3 regions of the Clostridium fungisolvens genome follow, and region 1 is predicted to be linked to each of the others. Evidence: a T-box and tRNA genes for the amino acid it is inferred to sense, from the RefSeq annotation. Region 1 holds a T-box; the other regions hold tRNA genes.
What was found. The T-box of region 1 lies ahead of leuS (leucine--tRNA ligase). A T-box ahead of a tRNA ligase gene usually reads a tRNA of that ligase, here a tRNA-Leu.
Positions count from the first base shown of each region.

Region 1 (7,612 bases):
TTAAAAAAGCACTCAAAACCGACATAGCTCTAAAACCTATTAGATTATATCCAAATATCTTAAATCCTAAAATTATTCCCCAATAACTTAGTGGTGGTTTTAAGTTGTAGTAGTCATTTTCATAATTAAAAGTATTCACTATATAATTATTATTTTTGAGCATTTCATAAGCATTAACTCCATGTCTAGCCTCATCCCAATCCTTTATAGGCTCTACTCCAAGTTTATATGTTAAGCTAAAAACAGTTATAGCTAAAATTATCAGTAACAAAACATAATAGTACTTATATAAAATTTGCTTTAGCTTATTTCCCTTAATAAGAAGGCTGTCCCTGTTGTTCATATCATTCTCCTCCAAAATTATACGTTCAAATATATACATATATAATCATATTACATAATCAGTATTTCTTACAATGATTAAAGCTTCTCTACACTAAAAAAGTTGCTGAAGTACTCTTACACAATAAAAAAAGCATGCACTGCTGTGTATGCTCTTTTAAAACTATTTACTAAACCTTAATTTGTAAAATTCTACACATCCTTTTGATTATAAACCATCTCCTGAATACTGTAAATAAAACAGAAACCTTTTTATAAATCCAGGCTATTTTATAGACTCCTCATTGTAATCTTCTTCATATATAAACTTATGAAGTGCTTCAAGATTCTCCTTTTTGTCCCAGCCTAAAAAATATGTATTTCTAACATAGATTGTACCGTTATGCCCATCTATAGGAATTCTTAATTGCTCTACTTTATTTATCTTCTTTAAAAGCACATCTTTAGATAAACTTATTATATCTGATCTATCCATACTTGTAGTAACATTTGGTAGCATTTCACCAATTGCATTATTTAGTTGCAATGGATTCATACTAGAAAGCTTTTCTAAAACCTTTGTTAAAACAGTTCTTTGTCTTTCTGTTCTTTGAAAATCCATATTTCCCACGTATCTTATTCTAGCGTAACCAACTGCCTGCTTTCCATCTAGAAGCTGTAGCCCAGGCTTCGTAACTAATTTAGGAGTTACTTTCTCTATTCCAGCAACTTCTTTTACATAGGCATTTAAATATGGAACCTCTTCTGAAGTAACATTTATCTCTACTCCGCCAACTTGATCTATTATCTTCTCAAGTCCAAAAAAGTCAACTTCCACAAAGTTTTTTATGTTCATCTTAAAGTTTTCATTAACGGTTTTTAAAGTTAATTCAGCTTTACCGTACTCATACGCATGAGTTAATCTATCTTGATTTAATCCCTCCATAGGTCCGTGTCCTGTCATATCGACAATCATGTCTCTCATAAGGGAAGCTAGTTTTATTTTATTATGTTTCTTATCTATGGTTGCAATCATCATAGAATCAGATCTTGCATCCTGATCTGCAGCTCTTGAATCCACTCCCATCAATAAGATGTTAATGTAATTATCCTGCAATTCTTTGTTTTTCTCTAAATAGGAATTATTATCAATTCCTATATTGGTAGGAAGTTCAGCCTTATGTATCTTTGAAAGTTGCCTATTTAGCATGTAATATGGTATACCAATAACCAGCCCGATTATAATGATAACAACTGTAGCAACTATTAATACTCTCTTTTTCTTATTAATTGGTTTCTTCACTTTCTTCTTATAACGTTTCCCCATATTATACTTCTCCTCTTAACAGTAAAATGTCAACTTATTATATCATACCAAATTAATTAATTCACTTCATAAAAGTTACAATTACTGTGGCGTTGTCTTATCCTATAATTGAACTTATATTCCCCTTAAGTATAGTTTTAATACCCATAAACCTCATTTCTATCAGACACTATTTATAGGTTTTCATAACGAAAACTTATCTTTTACTGTATGACCTAAAAAGCTTTCAACGAAATTGAAAATAGTAGTTTTGGTTAACATAAAAAAGTCTCTGAAACTACCTTCGTCAGTGAGCTTTTTTAACGCATCTGTCTTTCCGAATACATATGAGGAAAAACTGGCAGGTGACATAAATTTTATACTTTCTCAAACAGTAAAAAAGATTGATGCAAGTACATCAATCTTTTTTACTATTCAAAATCATTCTATTATGGTTAATTTATGTTTGATAAAGCATTCCTTAAACTCTAAATCCAGATGTTATTTCTTTAAGCTTTTTAGACATTTCAAATAACTCATCTGTAGTTCTTTCTATTTCAGACATAGCACTAAGCTGTTCTTGTACGCTAGCACTCATATTTTCAGTTCTTCCTGCTATTTCATTTGATGTTGAAGCAATATTTCCTATAGCTCTTTCTATTTCCTTAGTACTTCTTGCTTGTTGTTCATTAGCATCATCAATTTGCTCAATCTGAGCTGCTATATTTTGAATACTATCTATTATATTTTGTATAGTTTCTCTAACCTCAGAAGCCTTAGAAACTCCAAGAGCTACCTTATCCTCAACTTGACTTACTGATTGAACTGCAGTAGCAGATTTAATCTGATTCTCTTTAACCAACTCAGCGATTTCCTTAGCTGCATTGTTACTTTCGTCAGCAAGCTTTCTTATCTCATCAGATACTACGTTAAAGCCTCTTCCAGCCTCACCAGCTCTTGCTGCTTCAATAGCTGCATTCAAAGCTAAAAGATTTGTTTGTTCTGATATTGAAGTTATTATCTTTATAATATCACCAATTTTCTTTGAGGAAACATCAAGATCATTAATTATTGATGAAACTTCCTTAGATGATTCTGCAATTTCTGTTATTGATTCTACTATTTCATTTACTTTTAGTTCACCATTTTCTGCAGCTTCTTTTGCTTTTCTTCCGTTGTTTGTCGTATTCTTACTCGCTACTGCTGTAGATTCAGAGAAACTTGCAGCTTCTATAAGACTAGCAGTTGTTTGTTCAGCAGCGGCAGCTCCATCTGAAGTTGAAGCTGATATCTCCATAACCGTTTTTGATATTTCTTCAAGACTTTCGGTAGAAGTAGCAGTTGATGCATTAAGTTGATCACTTGAAGAAGATATAGTATCTGCAGATACTGCAACTTCTCTAATTATTGTTTGTAATTTATCCATAAACTTGTCGAAGTTTTTGCTTAATTCTCCAACTTCATCATTACTGTTATAATTTATTCTTTGAGTTAAATCACCATTGCTTTCATTAATTTCTTTAAGCTTTGAAGTAACTCTTCTTACAGGCACAACCACAGCTCTTATTATAATAAGAGATAATACAATTGAAACTAAAGCACAAATAGCTATTAGCCCAAATAAAGCCAATCTAGTAGTTGTATAAGTAACTTTACTACTGTCATATGTAGTTTTTGCTTCCGCTACATGTTTATCTATTATCTTATTGAAATCCTTTGTTAAGGTATTCTTCATTGAGTCAAAGTTTGATACAGCTGCTGGTGGTCCTTGTTGCCCTGGTTGTCCTGGTTGACCTTGTACACCTTGTGCTTTCTCATTAGCTCTTTCTTCAGCATTATTTATAAAGGCATCCTTAGCTTGTAAGAAAGAGTTAAAGTCAGCAAGCAATGTTTTAAACTCAGGATCTGATTTATGTTTATCTAATGCTTTTGTTACTGATGCAACTTCTGTTGCTATAGTAGCTTTTGTATTAGCTATTGTACTAGTATCAGTTTCATCCATAAGTGTATTAGTATCGTATTTTATTGAATCAATACCTGTTTTAATATCCTCTAATTGTACTATTGGTGTAAGTCTTTCATCATTAAGCTCAATTATCTTTGAGTTCAAATCTGATAATCTAAGTATAGAAGCTCCTCCCATAAGTCCAATAAAGACTAAAAAACTAACCGTAAGTACACTCATCTTTTGCCATAATTTCATCCTGTTTAACAATTTCACCCTTACCCACTCCCTTAAATGTTTTTAATAGAGACGTGCTTTATCTCAATGCTTATATACTTGTCCTCTTTTGCCATAATAAATATAAAGGCTTTGAAAACAATTTCATTTTTATAAAAACACATCTTTTGTTCTTCAATCTTATAAGCATGCCTAGTAAAATTCTACAAGCAGTATAATAGAAATAAAACCTGCAATAATTTTCATCTTGAATTTACTATACCTTTATTAATAATTATACTATAAATTTTGTCAAATGTTATCAACTATTATCAAAAATTAAAACTATAATTAATCCACGAATAATAAATCTTTAGCACCTTTCTTAGAAAAATTCTATATGCTGATAGTATCTAAAAAGGGGGGAAGATATACCAGCATATATAAATTACATCTAAAGTTTTAGTAACTAATATTTTGTTTTGCTTACATTTAGAATTATATAAAATAATTGTTGAATCAATATCAAGTAAATATGTGATTTTCATGTGATACAAAGATTTTAATTATAGTTCTATTTTAGGGCTATGCTTAAAAAAATTGTTGAAATTAATTGACTATACATGAGATGTTAAATGCGCAAGCTATTAGAATTAAATACTTATATTATAAATTTTATTATTTGCTATTGACTGTAACTTTTCGTATAATATATAATATCATGTAAATAAATATAATAATTAAAGCTGTGAATTGGAATAGTAGTATTTTAGAATCTTCAGAGAGCTGTGGGATGGTGCGACACAGTGTTTCAACAATATGAACTCGCCATGGAGCATACCTGAAGAAAATCAGGTACGGATTTTCCGTTATAAAATTAAGTGAGATCAATGAATATTTTATTATTCACTGATCTAATAAGAGTGGTACCGCGGATCATGCCTTTCGTCTCTTTTGGAGACGAAGGGCTTTTTTTATTCTTTAAGAAATTATATCTATTGATAATTATACAAACAGACTTAAGACATAGTATAAGTTAAAGAATAAAAAAAAAGAAGAATATGTCGCCTGTAAGATTTTGCACATACGCTTAAGAAAAGGCAGATGCGCAAAAAAATCTCTAAAGAAAGTTGCTTTAGCGATTTTTCATTTTATATAAAAATTTACTAGAACATTTAATTATTAATATTTTAGTAAGCATTAAGGGAGGAAAAGTAATGGGAAAATACAGTACTGCCGTAGATAAAAAATGGCAAAAAAAGTGGGAAGAAACTAATCTATATAAATTTGATAAAGAGAATTTAGATAAAAAGCTTTATGTGCTTGAAATGTTCTCATATCCATCAGGAAGTCAGCTTCATGCTGGTCACTGGTTTAACTATGGACCAGTTGATTCTTGGGCAAGATTTAAAAAGATGCAGGGCTACAATGTGTTCCAGCCAATGGGTTTTGATGCCTTCGGTCTTCCAGCAGAAAACTACGCTATAAAAACTGGAATTCATCCTAAGGATTCTACTTATAATAACATTGAAACAATGGAACAACAGCTTAAAGCTATGGGTGCAATGTTCAACTGGGATAACGAAGTTATAACTTGTTCACCAGACTACTACAAGTGGTCACAATGGTTGTTCTTAAAGTTGTATGAAAAAGGTTTAGCTTATAGAAAGAAAGCTCCAGTAAACTGGTGTCCTTCATGTAATACTGTTCTTGCAAATGAACAAGTAGTTGATGGTGCTTGTGAAAGATGCTCAACTGAAGTTACAAAAAAAGACTTAACTCAATGGTTCTTTAAGATAACTGATTATGCTGATGAATTACTTGAAAAGCTTGATACACTTGATTGGCCAGAAAAGACAGTATCCATGCAAAAACATTGGATTGGAAGATCAACTGGTGCAGAGGTTACCTTCAAAGTGAAAGACTCAGATATTAAATTTGATGTATTCACAACTAGAGTAGATACCCTAAACGGAGTAACTTATGTTGTATTAGCACCGGAAAATCCATTAGTTGACGATATCACTAAGGATGAATTCAAAGGCGACGTGGAAAACTATAAAGAAGAAGCTAAAAAGCAATCAGATATAGAAAGACAATCTATAACAAGAGAAAAAACTGGTGTATTCACTGGTTCTTATGCTATAAATCCTATAAACAACAGAGAAGTTCCAATTTGGGTAGGTGACTATGTACTTGCAACTTACGGTACAGGTGCAGTAATGGCAGTACCAGCTCATGATGATAGAGATTATTCTTTCGCATCTAAGTATGAGCTTCCTATAGAAAGAGTGATAGCAGCTAAAAATGGTGGAAATGATGAACTTCCATATACTGAATATGGTGTACTTGTTAACAGTGGAGAGTTTGACGGTTTAACAACTGAAGAAGCAAAGGTTAAGGTTGTTGAAAAACTAGCTGAAAGTAATCTTGGAGAGCAAAAAGTAAACTTTAGACTTAGAGACTGGCTAGTATCAAGACAAAGATATTGGGGAACTCCAATTCCAATAGTTTATTGTGAAAAATGTGGAACAGTTCCAGTACCAGAAAAAGATCTTCCAGTAGAGCTTCCATATGATGTTAAGTTCACTCCAGATGGAAAATCACCTCTAGCTAAGAGTGAAGAATTTATGAACACTACTTGCCCTTGCTGCGGTGGACCTGCAAAACGTGAAGCAGATACTCTTGATACCTTCATTTGTTCTTCTTGGTATTATTTAAGATACCCAGATAACAAAAATACAGAGAAACCTTTTGATACTGAAACGATCAACAAGATACTTCCTGTAGACAAATATGTAGGTGGACCTGAACATGCTTGCATGCACTTACTATACGCAAGATTTATAACTAAAGCATTAAGAGATATGGGCTACGTTAACTTTGACGAACCATTTAAATCCTTAACTCATCAAGGCTTAATCCTTGGACCAGATGGACTAAAAATGAGTAAATCAAAAGGAAATACAATATCTCCTGATGATTATATCTCAAAATACGGTGCAGATGTATTTAGAATGTACCTAATGTTTGGTTTTGCTTATACAGAAGGTGGCGCATGGAGTGACGATGGTATAAAATCGGTTCACAGATTTGTTGAAAGAATCGAAAGAATAATAGAGACTTCAAAAGAGCTTATTGATTCAGGTAAGAATACTAAATCAACAATTGATAAGGCTGAAAAAGAACTTAACTTCTGGAGACATAATTCAATAAGAGCTGTTTCTGATGATACTGAAAAGATGCAATTCAATACAGCTATAGCAAGAATGATGGAATTTATCAATGCTTTATCTAAGTATACTCAAGAAAGCACTATAAATCCTACTTTCCTAAAGGAAGTATTAGATGATTATTTGAAGCTTTTAGCACCATTTGCACCTCATTTTGTAGAAGAGAACTGGGCATCACTTGGCAATGAATTCTCTGTATTTAATGCTTCTTGGCCAACATTTGATCCTAAGGCTCTTGTAAAAGACGAAATAGAGATAGCTATACAAGTAAATGGTAAGATAAAATCTAAAATAGTTATCCCAAGTGATTTTAATGATGAACAAATTAAGGCTGCTTCTTTAGAAGATGAAGCAATAAAGAATGCTACTGCTGATAAAACAATCGTTAAGGTTATAGTTATAAAAGGACGTTTAGTTAATATAGTTGTAAAATAGAATTTTGACCTCAAAAAAGACCACGATTTTACTCGTGGTCTTTTTGCATACTAAAGCAAGTCAGAGAATTCTATATCTTTATTTTCGCTATTTACTAGACTTTCAACTGAATTGATAGCTAAATCATTTTTTTCTTTATCAGGTAAATATACTTTG
Region 1 covers NZ_BLZR01000001.1:443,339-450,950, reverse strand. Annotated here, with positions in the region: gene bsdtw1_RS01735 (ArnT family glycosyltransferase) at 1-343, opposite strand, end outside; gene bsdtw1_RS01730 (LCP family protein) at 608-1,648, opposite strand; gene bsdtw1_RS01725 (methyl-accepting chemotaxis protein) at 2,109-3,848, opposite strand; T-box leader at 4,528-4,744, shown strand; gene leuS (leucine--tRNA ligase) at 5,006-7,456, shown strand; gene bsdtw1_RS01715 (sensor histidine kinase) at 7,507-7,612, opposite strand, start outside.

Region 2 (7,612 bases), 900 kb from region 1:
AAATTAAAGTACCAAGAGTTCTGACAAATAACCCAAATATATTAAGTATTATCAACAAGCGAAAATTGACTAGTTAAATTTAGTTATGCATTATAAGAAAACCGTACTTAATAAAAAAGTGCGGTTTGTTTTGAATCTAACAGATAACATTTAAATATTTACCAACGCAAATAATATACCAATATGAAGCTCTTGATCAATGATAGATAAGATGAATTTGACCTTTGGTTGTTCTCTATTAGGTATCGGATAGTAAAAAAAGCCCCACGACAAACCCCTTACGTAAGCCGTGAGACCTTATATACTAATTTAAATTGATTACTTTGTTAAAGCTTCTTCAATAGCAACTGCTACTGCAACTGTTGCTCCAACCATTGGGTTATTACCCATTCCGATAAGACCCATCATTTCAACGTGAGCTGGAACTGATGATGATCCTGCGAATTGTGCATCTGAGTGCATTCTTCCCATAGTATCTGTCATACCGTATGAAGCTGGACCTGCTGCCATGTTGTCTGGGTGAAGAGTTCTTCCAGTACCACCACCTGATGCAACTGAGAAGTATTTCTTTCCTAGATCAATCATTTCTTTCTTGTATGTTCCAGCAACTGGATGTTGGAATCTTGTAGGGTTAGTTGAGTTACCAGTTATTGATACGTCAACGCCTTCTTTGTGCATTATTGCAACACCTTCTCTAACGTCATCTGCACCGTAGCATCTAACCTTAGCTCTTGGTCCCTTTGAATAAGCAACTTCTTTAACTATTGCTAATTCTCCAGTGTAGTAGTCAAACTTAGTTTGAACATATGTGAATCCATTGATTCTTGATATTATTTGAGCTGCATCTTTTCCAAGACCGTTAAGTATAACTCTTAATGGCTCTTTTCTTACTTTGTTAGCTTTTTCAGCTATCTTTATAGCACCTTCTGCAGCAGCAAATGATTCATGTCCTGCAAGGAAAGCAAAACATTTAGTTTCTTCGCTTAAAAGCATTGATCCTAGGTTACCATGTCCTAGACCAACTTTTCTGTCATCAGCAACTGATCCTGGGATACAGAATGCTTGTAAACCTTCACCGATTGCTTTTGAAGCATCAGCAGCTTTTGTGCAGTTTGATTTAACAGCTATAGCAGCACCTAATACATATGCCCATCCAGCGTTTTCAAATGCTATTGGTTGAGTTTCTCTTACTATAGTATATGGATCGAATCCTAAATCAACACAAAGTTGTCTAGCTTCTTCCAATGATTTTATACCGTACTTTTCTAATACAGGTGTTATTTGTCCTATTCTTCTTTCATAACTTTCAAATAATGCCATTTCTTTATCCTCCTTCATCCACTTAATTATGCATGTCTTGGGTCAATTACTTTAGCAGCGTCATCGAATCTTCCGTATTGTCCTGTTGCACCTTCTAAAGCTTCTTGAGCATCTTTACCCTTAGCTATAGCTTCCATCATTTTTCCTAGGTTAACAAACTTGTATCCGATTATTTCTCCAGCTTCATCTAAAGCTACATTAGTAACATAACCTTCAGCCATTTCAAGGTATCTTGGACCCTTAGCTAATGTTCCGTACATAGTACCAACTTGGCTTCTAAGTCCTTTTCCTAGGTCTTCAAGACCTGCACCTATTGGAAGTCCGCCTTCTGAGAAAGCACTTTGTGATCTTCCGTAAACTATTTGAAGGAATAATTCTCTCATAGCTGTATTTATAGCATCACAAACTAAATCTGTGTTTAATGCTTCTAATATAGTCTTTCCAGGTAATATTTCAGATGCCATAGCAGCTGAGTGAGTCATACCTGAACATCCTATTGTTTCAACTAAAGCTTCTTGGATTATACCATCCTTAACATTTAAAGTTAATTTACAAGCTCCTTGTTGAGGTGCACACCAGCCTACTCCGTGAGTTAATGCTGATATATCAGTAACTTCTTTTGCTTGTACCCATCTTCCTTCTACAGGAATTGGAGCTGCTCCATGATTAGGGCCTTTTGCAACTACACACATTTCTTCAACTTCTTTTGAATACATCATTTTGTTTTCTCCTCCTTAATATTAATAAAGATTTTCAAACGCTTGTTGTAGCCTGTATCTAGATAAACGTACGGATATTAAGACACCATTTTAAAATTAATCTAACTTCATATTGACTTAGAAATCAAATTAACTCTTAGTAATACCTAACTCCATAGCTCGTCCACATATAAAAAATAATTAATAAGCTACCTCAAAATTTAAGCCTCATGTAATGGCCTTTTAAAACTGGGCATTAATAAAAAAGACCAAGGCATTTCACCAGCGGGTTAAAATCAATCCCACTGGGATAAATTTTGCTACCCACATATATTCTAGCAAAACTCCTCCTCAGTAACAATATATTTCTAAAATTTTTTCCACAAATTTCGATTATTAGTCTCTTTCCCCTAAGCAAACTAAGTATTTACAACCATCTTATCTTTGATTTATAAATATATCACTATCCTACTTTTATCAATAACCATATCCATTAAGTTTTAAAATAGTAAATCTAAGGTTTTTATTTGAATAATATACCAAATTAATCTTAAATATATTTTTAAATATTCTTTAAATTAATTGGTTATGCGGGAGATGCTATATGAGCGAGCTATTAGAATTAAATGATTTATAGCTTCCAATTTTTATTCATAGTACAAAAAAAAGTATTGCATTATACTTTTTTTTATGATAATATAATCATGTTGCTTGCCGATGTGGCGGAACGGCAGACGCACTCGACTCAAAATCGAGCGGGAAACCATGAGGGTTCGAATCCCTCCATCGGCACCAAAAAAACACACTTTACCTAAGTGTGTTTTTTTATTTATGAAAAAATCGCTGTTTCAATATTATCACTTAACATCATCTATTAGATAGCAGCTACCATGAATTTTTTTAGCTTCCTTCTTTATCGCAGCAACACATAGCGCAACATCCTCAGGATTAGAATAACTAACGAATTTACCATATACACCTGCTATGGAAAGAGAGGTTATCGGAAGTTTTTCTTTGTTACCCCTTCTATCTACAGCTTCAATAAATTTATTATTTCTATCATTTTCATTAAAAAAATTTAAGATACCTTGGTTAAACTTCTCTATTACCTTGCTGCATAGATTCCTGCATTCTTCAATTGGATTCTCCAATATACTAACAAAATCATCTCCTCCTATATGTCCCACGAATCCGTTATAAGGAAAAAGCGATTTTATTTCAGTGTTTATTAGCTGCGCAGTATATTTGATAATTCTATCTCCATTTTCAAATCCGTATGTATCATTGTAAACTTTAAAATTGTCTAAATCAAAATAAAGGATACAATATGTACGCTCTGTTTTAAGGATATTGTTTATAGTGTTTTGTATAACCATATTACCAGGAAGCTCTGTTAGTGGATTAAGCTGTCTAGCATAATTACATTCCAGCATCGTATTATAATTAAGTAAGTTTTTTATAGAGACTACCCCACAATATTTATCATTATTCGTTACAATGATATAATCATAGATATTTTTTGTCTTTCTAGACATAGCCATTCTTGAAACTTCATTAACTGGTGTATGATAATCTATTATTAGTGGGTTTTCATCCATCACTAGGGATATAGGTCGTTTTGTAAAAACTGCTACGCCAAATTGAGTAGCAAGAGCAGAGTCCAAAGTATGTTTCATTATGAGTCCAATAGGCTTTTCATTCTCTACTATGCATGCTCCTGCAATATCGTTAAAATCAAAATACTCTTTGATTTCTTTACATTGAGTTGTAGCACTAAAGGTTTTATCATTGACTACAATTTCACCAACATTATTAGAAGTATAATTATTATACATATTTTCTTTTAATTTATTGAATCTTATAATTAATTCTTTTACTGAACCAGGTATATCTAAAAATGTACCTGCTGGCCTACTAATAAAGTATCCTTGTCCTGCATATACCCCTAAGCTTATTAGAGTCTTTAATTCCTCTTCTGTTTCTATTCCTTCGGCTATAAGTTTCATATTAGTAGACTCTGAAAGTTTTACAAAACATTCTAATAAAGATTGCTTAAAAGAGTCTTTATTTATATCTCTTATTAAATCCATATCTATTTTAATATAATGAGGCTTGGTTTCATTTAGCATCTTAAGTCCTGAGTAGCCTGAACCCGTATCATCAATTGCAATTTTATATCCTTGATCCACATAATTATCAAGTGCTTGCCTAAATCCCTTATAATCTTCAATACAGGTCTTCTCGGTTATTTCAAAAACTATACAATCAGGCGACATATTATGCTCTGCTAAAAATTCCTTTGTAAAGCCTCTTTTAAACTTTTCATCCTTAAAAATATGAGGGTCTACGTTTATAAACAGATATTTATCTTTATCAAGATTTGTCGCTCTTTCTATAGCCTTTATCCTACATAGTTGCTCTAATTCCCAGGTTTTGTTGTAAGTTTGAGCAGACTTAAATAGTTTATCTGGATTTTGTAGTGGCGAGCTTATAGGCCCCCTACTCAAAGCTTCATAGCCTATAATTGTAGCATCTAAAAGTGAAACGATAGGTTGATAAACTGTAGAAATATTTTTACTATCAAGTATACTTTTCAATTCAGCCACCTCACTATAATTTGAAATATCAACTAATCCATTTATCATATTTTAATCTCCTCTTATGTTTATTAACTAATCCTATATGGAAAACCGTATGAATTTAGTTAAAATATAGCACAGTATTATTAATAATATTGCTGTTTAAGTTAACTCTATGTAAAATATATTAGATTCTTTAAATTACATTATTTTTTAAGTCGTTACTCATATTTATCCGCAGATATAATTGAGTTATAAATTCCTAAAGAATAAAAAAATAACTATCCAAAATAATTTCTAATTTATCTTGGATAGTTTCTTAAACTTATATTTCCTTTAAAAAATCTTTTAAAGCACCAATAAATTTACCCTCATAATAAGTTTCCAACTTGTGATCTTTTATTTTCACTCTTGTTTTTGGATCAACACCATTCTCTATACAATGAGCTGCAAATATACTAATCTGCTTCTTTCCAACAGTGTGAGGATCAAGGGCCGGCTCACCTTCTAAAGTATAAAACCCTTCACCATCCAGCTTAACGAACCTCAGAGCACTATCATAATCAAGTTCATTTTTATCTTTCGAAGACATTATAAAAGTATGATGAAAATCGTTTTTTACAGCTGTCATATAGTCATAACTTTCTACATGCCCATCTTTCAATACAACTCCAATAATCGGTAAATTATTACTCACTGTAGCTCCCCTTTCATTTGTAACTCAACTTTAAATTTTAGGCTATATTTAAGTATAGTATTTATCATATCTCATTGTATTTTTTATCGGTAGTATCCTGTAATTCTTTATACTTATATATTACTCTATGTTTAAGAATATTGTTGAAATTAATTGGTTATACAGGAGATGCTTTAACAGAGTCTTCACCTAACTATCAATTTAATACCACCTAATACTAACCCAATTAAAAATCCACAAACAGCTCCATTTATTCTTATCCATTGTAGATCGTCGCCTACCTTGTCTTCAATCAAATCTATAAGAGTTTCAGTGTCAAGCTTTTCTATATTCTCTTTAACTAAAACGCCTATCTTTTCATGATTTTTATTAATATATCCAGATATTTGTGAACGTATATATTGATCAATTTTCTCCACAAGCTCATCTTCTTTTGACATATCCTTAATTAACTTATCTATGACTGGTAATATTTTTTCCTCCACAACTACATCATCATTTATAAAATTTAATATTTTAGCTTCTAAGCTTTGTAATATCTTTAAAGAAAAATCATTAATTTTATCGTTTTTGCTTATATCATTTTTATATTCATTTAACTTTTCAATAACACTATTATCTTCACTAATCTTTATAATATTATCACGGATAGAATTTATCACCATTATTCTGCTTGGGTTATCTTTTAATTTTAACTCCTTTAACATGAGCAGTATAAACTCTTGGACTTTATCGCCGATTTTATCCTCACCAATAATGCCAGTAACTGTATTAAGCGTAAATTGAAGCATACCCTTTTTAGAGATTTTCTTTGCTGCACTGACAGAGGTAGTTGCAATTTCTTTCTTTACATCATCTCTCTTAATTACCTCTTCAACATTATCAATTAAAACATCTAAAATCTTATCATCATAATTATTCTTGATAACTTGGTTTATCAGCTCTTCTAACACATTTTTTGTATCTATGGAATTTATGTATTCACTTATTGTGGTATTAAAATATATTGCCATTTCAGTTATAGATATTGAATTCTTAATCCTATTAGCAACATCCACTATTGCTAATTTCACTTGACTTGAATATACGTAATCACTACACATTTCTAATATTTTTTTTGTAAAACCGATTTTGCTGATTCTATTGATCACACTTTCTTTATTCAACAAATCATTTTCAACTATTGAAACTAGAGAAGTGGTTATTCTTTCTCTATTTCTTGGTAAAAGAGCTGTATGTGGAATTGGTATTCTAAGAGGATGACGGAAAAGTGCTGATACAGCAAACCAATCTGCCAGGCCTCCAACTAATCCTGCTTCAAATCCATTTTGCAACAATATCATTATGGAGCTATTACTTGAAAATAGTGTAATTATAAAACCTATAAGCATAATAACTAATGATGCTAAGGCCTTTTCACCTGTTCTTACCTTCATTTTTATCCTTTCCAAAAAAATCGCCAATACATTTTTTTCGCCTTTGCCTTTCCGAAAATACGCAAAAAATCTGGCAGGCGATAAATTCATTATAATTTTATTTTTAACTACTGATAAACTTATCATTCAATTTACTATATTATACTACTACCATTCTTATTGTACAAAAAACTTGCTATAGGGTTCCAACTTCAACTATTAAGTTATACATGCCTGATAATCCCCAGAAGCCGCAATTATCAAACATGTATAACTTAAGTTTTCGTAATGGAACCCTTTAAAACCACGCTACTTCAAAATAAACTCTAAATTAATAACTAAAATTATCATTGATAAATAGCAGAATTATCAACTTAGTTTTTTGTACTATATATAAGAAAAAAACAAGATGAATTAATACTCCTCATCTTGTTTTCTCTTACATTATGATTAAACTTCCATGCAATTTCTATAATTAAATGTAGTTAACCTTAAAAATATGAATTCCATTATAAAATTATCAGTCTACAAACTGAACCCAAGAATACTCACTTAACTTTTTTTGAATATTTTTGTATAAAAATCTATTGCCTTTTTTAAGACTATAACTGCATTCACAGGATTTCTCCCCACTGAAGTTTCGCCTGTAAGCATGAAACCACTTACTCCCCCTCCTATGCAATAGAATATATCATTCATTTCATTTACTGTTGGTTTATAATTTTCTTTCAATGAATCTAATACATGAGTTGCAATTATAACATCTTTATCACTGTTTTTCATAGCTCTTATAAAATTATGCTGGTATAATGCCATCTTATATATATTGGTTTCTGGGAGCAAATCCCCCCTCCCAAGTACCACTCCATCCACCTTTTCTGATATAGCTTTTATATTGTTTAC
Region 2 covers NZ_BLZR01000001.1:1,339,945-1,347,556, reverse strand. Annotated here, with positions in the region: gene bsdtw1_RS05400 (GH3 auxin-responsive promoter family protein) at 1-77, shown strand, start outside; gene bsdtw1_RS05395 (GGGtGRT protein) at 319-1,320, opposite strand; gene bsdtw1_RS05390 (iron-sulfur cluster assembly scaffold protein) at 1,347-2,039, opposite strand; tRNA gene bsdtw1_RS05385 (tRNA-Leu) at 2,732-2,813, shown strand; gene bsdtw1_RS05380 (GGDEF domain-containing protein) at 2,876-4,663, opposite strand; gene bsdtw1_RS05375 (hypothetical protein) at 4,923-5,294, opposite strand; gene bsdtw1_RS05370 (DUF445 domain-containing protein) at 5,480-6,730, opposite strand; gene bsdtw1_RS05365 (pyruvate kinase) at 7,262-7,612, opposite strand, start outside.
Region 2: it has a tRNA-Leu gene. The T-box ahead of leuS (leucine--tRNA ligase) is inferred to sense a tRNA for this amino acid. The anticodon was not compared.

Region 3 (7,612 bases), 960 kb from region 1:
ATAGTAAAATCCTTAGGTGAGAGATTGGCTATGAATGCACCTATTCAAGGAAGTGCTGCAGATATAATAAAGATGGCTATGGTAAGTGTATATAATACATTAAAAGAGAAAAAGATGAAAAGTAAATTAATACTTCAGGTACACGACGAACTTATTATAAACGTAGTGCCAGAAGAGCTAGAGCAAATAAAAACAATTATTAAAGAAGAGATGGAAAGTGCAGTAAGTCTTAATGTTCCACTTGAAGTTGATATTAATATAGGTGAAAGTTGGTATGATGCTAAATAAAGGAGGAAATTATGATTAAGGTTGGGTTAACTGGGGGAATTGGTACTGGTAAGAGTACAGTTTCTAAGATACTTCTAGAATCAGGTTTTTGCATTATAGATGCTGATCAAATTGCAAAGGATGTACTTTCAAAATATCCAGAAATACTTATAAAGGTAAGAGATGACTTTGGAGATGGATTTTTTGATTGGAGAGGTGAATTTAGAAGGAAAGAGTTTGGCAATCATATATTCAGATTTCCTAAGCAAAGAATCAAATATGAAAATATAATAATGCCTTATATCATAAAAGAGATAAATGATTCATTTGATGCATACAATAAGAAAGGTGCTGGAATTGTGATTTTAGATGCTCCAACATTAATCGAAAACAACATGCATGAAGAGATGGACTTTGTTATATTAGTTTGGTCTGATAGTAACGCACAGCTTTCAAGATTAAAGCTTAGAGATAAATTGAGTCAGAGTGAAGCTTTGAATAGGATAAATGCACAATTACCTTTAGATAGAAAAAAGGAATATGCAAATTTTATAATAGATAATAGCACCAGCTTGATAAAGACTAAAGAACAAGTAGATGATATGATAGAAATATTAAACCTTTATAAGTAAAATATAAGTGAATAGAATCAATTTTTGTGGTGATATTAAGCCCTAATATGTTTAGGAGAATGTTATGAAATTAAGAAAATACATTGTATTTTTTGTTGTTATAGCCATAATACTATTGGGCTTTAGATGGTGTGTTTATAATTTAATGTATCCATATAAATATAAAGATGTTATTAAGAAGTACAGTGTAGAATATAACTTGGATCCATTATTAGTATTGTCTGTTATAAAGGCAGAAAGTAATTTTAATACAAATGCACACTCATTTAAAGATGCACATGGACTTATGCAAGTAACTGACAGTACAGCTAAGTGGGCTGCAAAAGAAATGAATATTACTTATTCTGATCCTTCACAGTTACTAGATCCTCAGTACAATATAAATATGGGGTCGTGGTATCTAAGAAATTTAAGAGATGAATTTCAGGATATGGATTTAGTAATTGCGGCTTACAATGGAGGACGTGGAAATGTAAATAAGTGGCTCAATGATAGTAGATACTCAAATGATGGAAAGTCATTGAAATATATACCCTTTAAGGAAACAGATAAATACTTAAAGAAAGTTAAAGTAAATTATAATATTTACAAATTTTTATATAATTAATATTTAAAATAGACCACTTTATCTATAAGTTAAGTTTAAGAAATTAAATAAAATTTCTTAGAGATAGCTTAAGAATAAAGTGGTATAAATTTGCGGTTATTTAACTTATCAAATGAGGAGAAAGTGATGAAAAAGAAGATACTACTAATTATTCTGATTGTTTTTATAATTATTGGAACAACCGCGGTAATCAATATTAGATACTTGGTTCCAATAAAGCTTAATAAACAATGGTCAACTCCCAAAATTACTAAAGAGGAAGAATTAACGCTAAACTTCCTTAATAATAAAATGACTGATTCTAAAAATGGTATATATACTAATTACATAGATCAACCAAGTTCCAAGGATATTACAAAAGGACACGCAGTGCTTTCTGAATCAGAAGGGCTAATTATGTTGTATGCTGTAGAGCAAGGTGATAAGGAGCTGTTTGATAAACATTGCAATATAGTGATGAAGCAAATGCTTCTTAAAAGTAATTCTGTTGCATGGAGAATAGATCAAGGAACTCTAGCAGAAACATCAGCCACTATAGATGATTTTAGAATAATAAAAGCTTTAATATATGGGTATGATCGATGGAAAGAATTTGATTATAGAAAATATGCAATAAAGATATCCGATTCAATCTTAAAGAACAATATAACCACTAATGTTCCTGTTGATTTTAAAGATAGTTATGGAAAAAGCAAATCAGTTACTATATGTTATCTTGATGTAAATACCATGGGGATACTTAAAAGTATAGATAGAAGATGGATGGATAAATATAATGAGTCTAGACAGCTTATAGGTAAAGCATATATATCAAATACTTTACCATTATATAAAAATACCTATGATGTTAACAAAAAAGGATTTGTAGAACAAAAAGATGCCGATACACTTTTATCACTTATAACTTCCTTATATCTTAAGCAAGATGGAGGAGACATAACAACCACTGTTAATTGGGTAAAAGAAAGATTAGTTACAGATGGTGCTCTATATGCTATGTATGATATAAACACAGGAAAGCCGTCTACAGACATCAGATCAACGGCTATATATTCTGTTGCGGCTATGATCGCAAAGCAGTCAGGAGACACAGAATTGTATAATCTTCTTATTAAAAAACTGTTAGAATTCCAAGTAGTAGATAAGAATAATGAGATTTATGGTGCTTTTGGTAATGCTGAAACAAAGGAAGTATACTCATTTGATAATTTAAATGCAGTTTTAGCTATGCAGAAGTAATTTGGTACATATTTAGCAACTTATAAAACAACCTGATAGATGTCTTCTTTCTCTATCAGGTTGTTCTACTTAATCAATACTTAGCATTTTTCTATTGACGAGTAAAAAAATCAGTAGTAAAATTGTACTTGTCAGCTAAAAAAGCTGAAGACCCTCTATTGTTATACAAAATATGCGAGAGTGGCGGAATGGCAGACGCGCACGTTTGAGGGGCGTGTGGGAGACCGTACGGGTTCAAGTCCCGTCTTTCGCACCAAATTTTATACGTTAAACCAAGATAAATCAAGGAAATCGTACGATTAATAACATCGCACGATTTTTTTGCGTTTTTATCGTAAACGTGTGGGGGATTATATCAAATACATAATGGTCACCTATAGATATACCAGTTCCAAATTAAATTTATTTATTAAGTGAAATACCATTAATAGTTAAAATAATTTTTGGTATGTTTTTCAATCTTGGAAATGGGATATCTATATGTTAAAAAGAACCAAATTTGCAGTGATTTCCTGTAACGTTATTTTACCAATTAAATATAATATATTAAACCTCACTTTCAAGTAAATATTAAATAATAATTAATAACTCTTATTCTATTACGTTAATAAACACTCCTCTTTAAAAGAGGAGTGTTTTAAATTTATCTATCTTTATTTACTGATAGTTATGAATTAATTATAATGTATGGGATTGGTTGGATAAGCTTCCAATGATATTTCAGTTTAATTAATAAATATTCGCAAATAATACTAATACTTAAACAAATCAATTACAAAGGAGGAATACAAAATGTCAAATAGAAGTAATAGAGTATTAGTACCTGAAGCAAAGGAAGCATTAAATAAATTTAAAATGGAATCTTCTAGAGAAGTTGGAGTTAGCTTAAAAGAAGGTTACAATGGAGATTTAACAAGCAGAGAAGCTGGATCTGTAGGCGGACAGATGGTTAAGAAAATGATAGAATCTTACGAAAAAAATCTATAGAAAACAGTAGTATATAAGAGGGGAGATATTAATATCTACCCCTTTTAATTTTTTCTAACTAGGGAAATAAGAAATGCAAAGTGGAAATTTTGTGGGATATAAAGTTTTACCAAGATTTACATGATTAATACCTTATTAAATACAGAAAATAAGTAAGAAATAAATTAAATGGGAGGTATTAACATGAGAAAACTTTCAGAAGCAGAAGTTATGTCGTTAACATCATTATTAACATTGGAAAGAGACGGATTGGCTGTATCAAGAGCTGTACAAAGCTTTATAAATGATGATGAAATAAAGAAACAAGCAGAAGCTGGAATATTGGCAGCAGAAGGCAGAATAAAAGGAATACAACAATTTATAAATGAAAACCAAATAATAAGATAAGGAGAGGTGACCTGAGATGATATCAACTATTTTAGAAGGAATAGGTAAGAAAGATACAGTTATGAATGATGAAGTTATAGTTAGTAATATGTTAGCAGGTGCAAAGGGTGCTGCTAATGCATATCTTAATGCTACATTGGCAAGTCCTACACCAGAATTAAGAGCGATGTATGCATCAAGTCTAAGCCAAGTTCTTAATGGGCATGCAGCAATTTCAGAATTAGCTGTTAAACGTGGATGGGAACAACCATATGCACCAACAACTGAACAGCTCTCTGATGCTTTTAAAAAATCAGAAGACGTTATTGATAGAGATTAGAAATAGATACTTTTATTAATGAATAGACCTATTAAGTTATAGGAGTTATATCTATGCTAAAAAGCATAAGTCTTTTCATTAAAATAAAGTGATTGACATCTCTGAAATTAGAGTTTAAAATATAATTTCGGTAGTAAAGTTACTAATAACACTGTTATTAGTGCAATAAATTAGTTCATATAAACTTGATAAATTTACTATTGAAATTTATTTTCATATAGTTTATAATTCAGTTATAGAGAACAGGATATTAAAAATATCCATAAAAATTGTATAATAATTCATATGTTCTGGGATATGCGTCAAGCTCTTATTTTGAACCTACATTACAACAAAGGGAGTTCAAGATTTAATTGTGGATATGTACCTTTCTGTGAGTCCCTTAGATGGCATTTTAGGCGATTGATATAATTGTGAGGACACCCACCTATCGAGAGATAGGTGTCAAAATTAGGGCAACGGTATTTTGGAGTAACTTTATGAATTTTAAGGAGAAGTAGTAATGCTTCTCTTTTTTATTGTCTAGAAAAGTATGAATTTTTTAGTTATCTAAACCTGGATATTTCAATAGCTTTAGAAGTTTTTTGTGGCTATATAGTAAAAAATAAATCTTGTTGACTATCAGATTTTTCTCATATACATTCGGAAAGGTAGATGCGCAAAGAGACCCACTGAAGAAGGTCATTTCAGCGACTTTTTTTATGTTTAAATGTATAAATATACCATTGCAGTGAAGACATGTGGTTAAACTTTCGATATAAAATTAGTTATAAAGTTATCTATAAATATTTAATAAACATGAGGTTTTATATTGGGGTAACGGGAAGTTGACATTGGAAAATAAATGAAATATACTTTAAATATGTAATATATTAACATATTAATCTGCAGGTGTGCTGGAATTGGCAGACAGGCGCGTCTCAGAAGCGCGTGTAATTTTACGTACGGGTTCAAGTCCCGTCATCTGCACCAGGGGAAATATAGATTAATTATAAAAAGCTAGTATTACAATTTTTATTGTATGCTGGCTTTTTTATTTATACATAAAGTAGTATTTTCTGTGCTTTTGTTTTAATTGTTATCAGTAGAAACTGTATAGAAGATAAATCATTTCATTCTTTAAACTCAAAATAAAGCATATTATGAAGTTGTTCATCTGTATATAATAAATATTTACCCGTAAACGTAATTAAAACTATCCAAAAAGGAATATTTAATGATATAGAAACGTATAAATTAGTAAAATTCATCATAGGATGTGAGTTGTTTGGCCAGAAATATTGACTATAGCGTTGAGTTTACTGATGAGATAGAAAGTGAATTTAAGAATGCAGAATTTTTAGGGGAAGGGCATAATGGGATAGTATATAGCTTGCCTGGTAACAAGATAATAAAGATATTTAGAGAAAAAAAGGTTTGCGATGAGGAGACTGATATATTATTAAAAGTAAAGGGGTCGAAGTTTTTTCCTGTTATACATAATTGTGGAGAATTATATATAGTAAGAGACTATGTTGGTGGAGAAAGGTTGGATAAGTATATCAAGGATAACGGGCTTAACAAGGAAATATGTAAGTCATTACTCAATATGACTAACGAATTTATAAAGCTTGGTTTTTCTAGGATAGATATAAGATGCAAGGATATTTATGTACAAGAAGACATGTCAGTGGTTATAATTGATCCTAAAAATAATTATACAAAAAAAGTAAACTATCCTCGCCATTTAATGAAAGGACTCTTTAATTTAGATGCATTAGAAGTTTTTTTTGAAAATATAAGTCAGTTAGATAGGGAAAAATATATATTGTGGAAATATAAGATGGGTAAGTATATAAAACTAGGTATAAAGTAAGTTATAATATATAGATAGAACAGTTCCAAATAACATATAACTAATTAATTTAGTTTTCATTTATAGTTAATAGAATTATAAATGAATTTCTTAGAGTAGAACTGGGGTATCTATAAGTAGGATAAATTATATTTAAAGTAGGTAGTTATATGGATTACATAAACTTAGCAGAGAAAGCATATAGCCAAGGGCAACTTTTGAAGGCCTTAAATCACTATATGGAAGCCAGTAGACAAGAAAATTATTCTAATATAGAAGTGTTGATTAATATCGGATTAATATATGATGAGCTAGGCTTGCGGGATCAGGCTATAGAGACATATGAAGATATAATAAAAAAGGATAAATTAGAAGAAAGAGCTTACTATGGTCTAGGTGTTATCTATGATGATAGAGAACAATATGATAAAGCTATTTCATATTATAAAAAAGCTCTAGAAATTAATCCTTTATATGGAAAAGCCTGTTTTTTCTTAGCAAATGCATATGATAGCTTGGGAGATAAGGAAAGTACAATAGAATATTATCTAAGATTTATAGAAATAAACCCATACGACTTCTGGGGATATACAAACTTAGGATCAACTTATGAGGAGTTAGGAAAATATGATTTGGCATTCAAAATGTTTAGTAAGGCTTTAGAACTAGATAGGCAGAATTATTTGGCTTTATTTAATATGGGAGTAATCTATACAAGACTCAACATAATTGATAAAGCAGAAAATTATTATAGAAGGTCTATTAAGATAAACAGAGAATACCCTTACGGATATTTAAACCTAGCCATACTTTATAAGGATAGAAATGATATTGAATTAGGTATAGATGTCTTATCAAAAGGAATTGAAAGCAATAAAGAATGCGAGTTTCTTTATTATAATAGAAGCTGTTTTTTATCACGTCTAAATAGAATAGATGAAGCTGCTAGAGATTTGATAAAAGCAGTAGAGCTTTACCCAGGGTTTATCAAATATATAAATGAAGATGATGAACTTGAAGTTACGAGGAATAGCAAATTATATAAGGATTTTTATGTCACAAGATAAAATATATATCTTGTGTCTTTTTTTGATTTGTTTTGTGTTAAAATAGAAATTATATTCCTATTTTGTCATAATTAATATAAAATAATTCTGTAGGAGGTTATATTATGAATGAAAATAAATGGCAGTTAGATTTTCTATATTTAAACCACGAAAAGATTCTAAAAACCATACTTGTATTTGGCGTACTATTTGTTCTTTTCTTTATTTCTTTTAATATAAACTCTAGCATAGTAATATATCTAATAAATATAATAATTATAATGATATGTTTTG
Region 3 covers NZ_BLZR01000001.1:1,408,314-1,415,925, forward strand. Annotated here, with positions in the region: gene polA (DNA polymerase I) at 1-288, shown strand, start outside; gene coaE (dephospho-CoA kinase) at 300-899, shown strand; gene bsdtw1_RS05660 (lytic transglycosylase domain-containing protein) at 964-1,506, shown strand; gene bsdtw1_RS05665 (glycosyl hydrolase family 8) at 1,633-2,745, shown strand; tRNA gene bsdtw1_RS05670 (tRNA-Leu) at 2,920-3,001, shown strand; gene bsdtw1_RS05675 (alpha/beta-type small acid-soluble spore protein) at 3,538-3,732, shown strand; gene bsdtw1_RS05680 (hypothetical protein) at 3,916-4,119, shown strand; gene bsdtw1_RS05685 (spore coat protein) at 4,136-4,438, shown strand; RNA gene ssrS (6S RNA) at 4,723-4,915, shown strand; tRNA gene bsdtw1_RS05695 (tRNA-Leu) at 5,326-5,410, shown strand; gene bsdtw1_RS05700 (protein kinase family protein) at 5,706-6,293, shown strand; gene bsdtw1_RS05705 (tetratricopeptide repeat protein) at 6,443-7,339, shown strand; gene bsdtw1_RS05710 (sensor histidine kinase) at 7,444-7,612, shown strand, end outside.
Region 3: it has a tRNA-Leu gene. The T-box ahead of leuS (leucine--tRNA ligase) is inferred to sense a tRNA for this amino acid. The anticodon was not compared.